DNA from 3 places in the Paenibacillus sp. NPDC058177 genome. Region 1 is predicted to be linked to each of the others. Evidence: riboswitches for the same ligand, from Rfam matches in the RefSeq annotation. Region 1 holds a riboswitch; each other region holds the start of a gene.
The links. A riboswitch is a leader RNA that binds a small molecule or an ion and turns the genes downstream of it on or off. The one in region 1 is predicted to bind cyclic di-GMP.
Positions count from the first base shown of each region.

Region 2: another riboswitch for cyclic di-GMP. It lies ahead of ACFVU8_RS10235 (thiamine pyrophosphate-binding protein); the one in region 1 lies ahead of ACFVU8_RS18340 (flagellar assembly protein A).
Region 3: another riboswitch for cyclic di-GMP. It lies ahead of ACFVU8_RS24390 (choice-of-anchor A family protein); the one in region 1 lies ahead of ACFVU8_RS18340 (flagellar assembly protein A).

Region 1 covers NZ_JBHVVB010000004.1:255,369-257,640, reverse strand. The annotation lists gene ACFVU8_RS18345 (FUSC family protein) at 1-618, shown strand, start outside; cyclic di-GMP riboswitch class I at 930-1,021, shown strand; gene ACFVU8_RS18340 (flagellar assembly protein A) at 1,125-2,272, shown strand, end outside.
Region 2 covers NZ_JBHVVB010000002.1:45,125-47,396, reverse strand. The annotation lists gene ACFVU8_RS10235 (thiamine pyrophosphate-binding protein) at 1-1,365, opposite strand, end outside; cyclic di-GMP riboswitch class I at 1,551-1,644, opposite strand; gene ACFVU8_RS10230 (methyl-accepting chemotaxis protein) at 2,213-2,272, opposite strand, start outside.
Region 3 covers NZ_JBHVVB010000007.1:179,643-181,914, reverse strand. The annotation lists gene ACFVU8_RS24400 (ASCH domain-containing protein) at 1-180, shown strand, start outside; gene ACFVU8_RS24395 (YhjD family protein) at 367-774, opposite strand; cyclic di-GMP riboswitch class I at 1,243-1,332, shown strand; gene ACFVU8_RS24390 (choice-of-anchor A family protein) at 1,422-2,272, shown strand, end outside.

The sequences.
Region 1 (2,272 bases):
AAAGCCTTGGCACTTGAAGGAAGCCAACTGCTGGCAGAAGCACTGAGAGGTCTTGCCGCTGGTGAACAAAGTACGGAGAAGAGCAATGCGGTATCGAAACAAGCCGGTGAACTGCTGAAGCGAAGCGGCAAGAAGCAGAAAGAAATTCATTACACGCTATCGCATTACCAATGCCGAAATGAATTGAACAGGCTTAGTACAGTTACTTCTCATCTTAAAACTGTTCATGCCTACGTGAAGGAAATTATAGATGAGATCGCCCTGCTGCCACCGCATTATGCAGCCGCAGAAGGGATGGCCGGTTCTCTGGAAGCCACTGCCGATTGCATCGCATTGTACGGAACAGAAACCCTGTCGGATACCGAACGCCCCCGTTCTCTCCCGGATGCCCTGCATCATGCGCGGGAATTGCAGCTCTCTTGCTTCTCCCAGCTTCAGAGCCATTGCCCTCTGACAGCTATGCGCGATCTTGGTGCAGTCTTCTCGCACCTGAACCGGGTGCTGGATGAGGTGGAACGGGCGGAATATGCCACCTGTTCGGCGGTACCGCACGAGGCTAAGCGAGACATCGCCCAAGGAATTCATTACATGAAAAAAGGACTCTCCCACAAGTTATAAAGCGGAGAGTCCTTTTATTTTACTAAAACCATCTTACACGTTATAATTAAGGAAATGTGGAATATATAGCCACTTTCTACGGATTATGTGATCCTGTGAGAGACGTCCCGGGCCATCCGGCTTAGACGCCTCTCTTTTACATGTGAATGGTCTGGGTGAAATTATTTATTCCCTATTGTCAATTCGTTACTTTAGCACTAAAATTAAAAGGATTTAATGCCGACATTTTAAATATACGACGTACCGGCGCCTTCTTTTTTTGTCGATTTTAGTCGATTAAAGTGCCTGATGCTGAGTATACATCATTGATCCATTTTTAAAGGCAAACTATTCGAAAGGGTAGGACGCAAAGCAATGGGCCTAAGAATGCACAAGCTGCATTTATGGTTGCCAGGCTGCCAATTAGACGCCTGCATGGCGGATATTCCTAGCGGATTATCGTACCGGAATGACGGTACTCTCTATGTACAGATGCCTTTGATTATACAAAGAAGCGAGGTAACAGAATGACGCACCGCCCTGATCGAAATGACGTAAAAGAACTTACCCGGCCTTTGCCGATAGATCCCTCTGAATCCATCTTGAATGATGCTACGCAATCTCTACCATCGGACGACACCAACAATAAGAATGGCATCATCATTATTCAAAACAATCAATTTTTCATCACCTCACCCTTATCTGGCGGCAAACCTGCTGTCGTCTCTCCCGTGTCTCCCGTAGTCCTTAGGAAGAACCGGCAGATCATTACTACCCCTACAGAAGTATTGTCATCCGACCGCCTGGAATGGGAGATTGAAGAATCAGCCCCGTACGAGATTACAGTCTCCGAAGACAAGCTGTCTGCCTTCCTTACCGTGCGGCGGGTAGAACAGTACGCTTGGCGCCTGAAGAACTGTGCAGCCACGAACAACATCGCTGTCAGTGCGGAGCAGGACAAGAAAGCCCTGCTGTCTACACTTCGCATCGAGCAGGTCCTGGCTGATTTTGATAAAAGATCCATCTCACAGAACCTCAATATTCCCGCAATCTACGAGGAATTGAACCGCCCCACCGGACGGCCAGTCCGTGTAGCGGAAGGCACTGCGCCCAAACCCGCGACCAATGCACGAATCGAAATTCCTTTCTCCGAGGAAGCCCTAACAGCCGAAATCTTTCATCGAAACGTGAGCGGACAGGAAGGGCAGAATTACCCGGACATCCCCGAAGTTCAGGAGGGTGACATCATAGCCATCAAGCATCCATCCATCGAAGGGGTACCCGGATATGATGTGTACGGACATCTGCTTCCTGCTACGCCACCTGAAGATATCCGACTTACCGCCAAGGAACATACACAGCTTGTGTCTGGAGTGAAGGTCATGGCGCTTCGTACCGGAAGACCCCGCCTGACAGGAGTGAAGGGCTCTACCTTTGATATTGCTGCAGCGCACAGGGTCCTGGGGAATGTCAATGCTGAGACCGGGCATATCGTATTCGCGGGGGACGTTGCTGTTCACGGCGATGTGGAAGAGCAGATGATTATTGAAGCGATTGGAAATGTCTATATTTACGGAAGTGTGAAGAATGCGACCATCGTGGCAACCGGAAGTATTTGGATTCGGGGCGATGTGACGGAGAGCAAGCTGTATTCGGGATATCATGGCGTATTCAA
Region 2 (2,272 bases), on a different contig from region 1:
AACCGGGATATCCTTACATACTGCTGTATTAATCTCTGCACCCAGCATCATAAAGCATCCATCGCCAGTCACACAGAAGATCGTTTCATCCGGTGATGCAACCTTGGCGCCGATAGCCATGCCAATTGCATTACCCATGCAGGCAAAATAGGCATCGAACACAAAACTGCCCGGTTTTTTAACGTTATACCATTTAACGGCATTAAAGCCATGGCTTCCATCATCCACGAATAGAGTGTTGTTGTATGGAATAAAGTCACTCATCACGCTCATAACTGAAGCCAGGGACAGGCCTGGAAGCTCAGGCAGTTCTTCCCGATAGTTAAAGCTTGGAGTATTATGTTTGGTCACAGAATCTCTATCCAGGTGTTCAAGATAATACACAAGATTATCACGCAGATCCCCGGTGACCGGTATAGTTTTGGAGGTCAGAATCTTGCCTACAAACGTTGGGTCACTATCGAACTGAATTAATGTCTCTGGATGATTCTCGCGTTTTAGATTACAGATAGTCATATCGCTCAGACGGGAGCCCAGCACGATATACAAATCACTACGATTCAGCATGTCATCGCCATGTGTACATCCGCCGACACCGACAGGACCGTGATACAGCGGGTGATCCCAAGGAATAGCACCTTTGCCGCCAGGAGAAGTCACGACAGGGATGTTGAATGTTTCAGCCAGTTCAATCAGCTCTTTGTGAGCCCCGGAACGGTTAACACCTTTACCGGCAATAATCAGTGGGTTCTCAGCATTGTTAATAGCGTTGATTACACGGTCATAATTGGAGATGCTAACGAGCGATTCACGCTCTGGATAAACTACCGGGAATTCTTCCAGAAGTTCAGTCTGAACGTCGAATGGCAAGCAAAGATGAACGGGACCACGGTTACCGCTCAGAGCAATTGAGATAGCATGATTGAAAATGGTGCTTAAGTTATCGCCACGTTCTACAAGCTTACTGAACAGGGTAGCGGGTTTAAACATATCGGCAAGATCAGCCAGATATGAGGAAGAATCCTGACATTGCGGAATACCTAGTTCTTTTATAGATTGATGCCCTGTAATAAATAACACCGGAATGTTATTCGCCTTGGCATGGGCCGCTGCAGTAAGCAGATTCGTTCCTCCGGGACCGGATGTCCCGAAAGCAACGCCTAGTCCGCCAGTCTTAAGGGCATAGCCTGCGGCTTCAAAGCCGGAACTGGATTCATGTCTTCCAGGAATAAACTCAATACCGTAATCCACCATCTTTAGAACTAAGGGACAAATGGATTTACCAATAATACCAAATGAATGGGTTACTCCGAGGTTACGTAGTGCCTCCGCCATATAATCTGCGACTGTCTTCAAAAAAAACACCTCTCAAGTAAATGAATTGGGTTAAGTAAAAGATAAATATATTATCGTTCTGGTAACGCCAAATGTTTAGAACGATACTAACAGGTACAAAGAAACAACAAAACCTGTGCTCGAATAATGGAGCACAGGTTGGAAGCAAAAAACCGCCAATCAGACCGCGAAATTAAGTCGATCCTCCTGGTTTTCTCTGCAACCTGGCAGTCATGGCCCCCAAAAAAATGAGGCTGTAGATCCATGGCTTTGCGTCATTCCTTTTCAGGAATTTTGCCCATATAAATGTTATAACTAATTATAAGAATAATTTTCCTTTACATTATATTCCTAGCTCGTCTTTGTCAATATATTTTACACAAACGAACTCGGAATTTGACGAAAAATATGAAATAAAGTAGGAATTTAGTTTTAATTTAAAATGTATCCAAGGGTGCATTGCAAAATGGAATGCGGTTACAAAATAGGCCTGAAATATGCATATCATTCAGAGAAAAAGCAAGATTGTATTAAAGGGATTGGTGTAAAAATGCAAATTAGATGAAAACAGCTGAATGGACAAGATTAGATATTAATTGAAGAAATTAGTTGGAGTTATATTTACGATGATGTTTTTCATGAAAGGCAATGAATCCAAGTGCTCAATTTCTTTTGGACTGCACAGGAGGGAACTGGGTTAAAAGTAGGGTGTTTGAAAGGGGAGAGGATAAACTTTATTTGTGGGTACGAACTTCTAGAAAGGTCTGAAAGTGATATAATGCAAACGTTTCATAAGTTACAAAACAGCCGTGAAAGTTTGAACTTATACGGCTGTTTTGTGTTAAAAGGAACAAAAATAAAAATTTTATGACAAGTTCTAAAATTTAAAAATATGAATCGTTTTTTGTAGCTGAAAGACGGCTGACGTCATTTTTTC
Region 3 (2,272 bases), on a different contig from region 1:
ACCGGATTGAATAGTGTGGCGCAGTGGATAGGCGAGAACGAACGGGCTTTTGGCGACTATACAGAAGGACGCTTCGCTTGGGAGCTAGAGAATGTTCGTCCGCTGGTTCATCACGTTCCGGCCAAAGGTCGGCTAGGATTCTGGGAGTATCCCCTTTCTGAAGAGGAGGAGCATTTCTGATCCTTGTTTAACAAAAATCGTGATATTTTTTAAGCTAATTTTTATCTTAAGATCAGCTTATTTTCAGGTTCGGGGGTTATATTGGATTTACCAAACGCCCCCCAGTGTTTAGTGGTATAGATTTGGGTCCTGCCAACTCCCATGGCAGGGCCTATTTTTTTAACCGATCCTTGGCATAGGGTGGATTTAGAGTTGAGGGGCAGGCTTGATTCCATATTGCTCCTGCTCATTTCGGAAAGCTGAAATATCCAGTCCTAGGTATCTGCGCATATGGATTCCTGCTTGGGCGGCAATGAGTTCATTCAGCAGCAGCATCCGTTCGTGATATCCCCGGCAGATGAATTTGGCTTCAAGGCCATGCGGGAGCTTATGTTGTTCATATACTTTGATGCCGCGCATTCTCATCTCCGTGCGGATATCCCTGAGATCTGCAGTAGCTGCACTGGCTGCCGTATCCAGAACTTCAAGATAAGGTGAAGGTGTTCGAAGCTGTGCGGAAATGATGCTGGCATCGCGTTCAAAAGCGGATAGGATCAGCGGGAGAAGCAAATACGATTTTACCAGATGATTGTCTATACTCTCGGCTTTGTGCATGCATATCACCACCTAAAATGAGAACGTATATTCCTATTCTACTCCGGATTTCAAAAAATATTCAATGGTATTTATAAACAAACATATATATGTGATTTAATTCACAATTTATTTGGAGGAATGATATTATATTTAATTTGAAATACTAAAAAGAAGACTATTGTAATATTGAAGGAGAAGTGGGCCATGGAGCATGAGGGGAATATTTGTCGGGGGATGCTGTTCGGACTGTTCCTGAGTATTCCGTTATGGATATCAATTATCGGCTGGATACAGCTGTTCTAAAAAGAGGATAAAATGACGATTTGAAGCGCCTTTTGGCGCTTTTTTTATTTAAAGATTGTACAAAAAGGAATTCGTTGACAATGTGATAACGCCAAGCTAAACTATTGGTAAATTCATAATAAAACCCATTACATGGGCCTATCGTATGCTGTTTTGCGGGTATTTCTAGCAATTTATTATCGTCATGTATAATAGCAAACCGTCTGAAAAGGCGGGACGCAAAGTCCAGGAGTCTAAAGTGCTAATCAGTGCCATGACCGTCCGACTGCCATGAAGAGAGCTTCTCTACTTCTTGGTGGTCTTTTTTTGTTGTCATCGTAGCTGCTACGAGATCATATAGAATTTAATAGGAGGTGTAAGCATTGAGGAAAAAAATGAAGTCGGCAGTGAAATTGTTCCTGGCAGGGCTGCTGACTGTGGGAAGCACGTTTTCCCTGGGCGTCCCTGTGAACGCAACATCGGGCTTGCCGTATACCCCGACGCCAGTCTTGGGGGTTGCCGGGAATTTTAATGCTTTTGTGTTTGGAGATTTCACGCAGTCGAGCGACCAGATTCACGGGCGACTTGCCGCCGCAGGGAATATCAGCCTGAAAAGTTATGGTGTATCTAAGGATGCCCCGGGCGGCGATGTTCTAATTGCGGGAGGAAACATTAATCTGACTGATGGAACTGTGTATGGCACAGCCGTTTACGGGGGGTCTTTGACCAAGGAAAGGGCTGATATCAAAGAAGGCGAGAGAAAGGCTACTCCAATTGATTTTGCTAGAGAAAAGCAATTTCTGATTAATAAATCGGCTGAGCTGGCGTCTCTCCCTGAAGCAGGATCGTTCACTAAAGAGTACGGGAAAATAACGATTAACGCCCCGGGAGCTTTTAATGTAGTGAATTTATCTGCCTCTGATTTGAAGGATGCCAATGGTCTTCAGTTCAACATTTCAAACAATGGCACTGTTATAGTCAATGTTAGCGGAGGCGCAGTCAGCATTCCGAGTTTTCAAATCTGGGGAGGAAGCCCCCGGAAGGTATTATTTAATTTTTATCAAGCAGGCTCAATCAGTATAGCTAATACAACCATAGAAGGTACAATTCTGGCGCCGAAAGCAAGTGTGTTCTACAATTACGCGGAATTGCATGGTACGTTGATAGCCACTTCATTCAACGGTTTTGTGCAAATGCACCATTATCCGTTTGAAGGAACCACCCCGTCAACAAC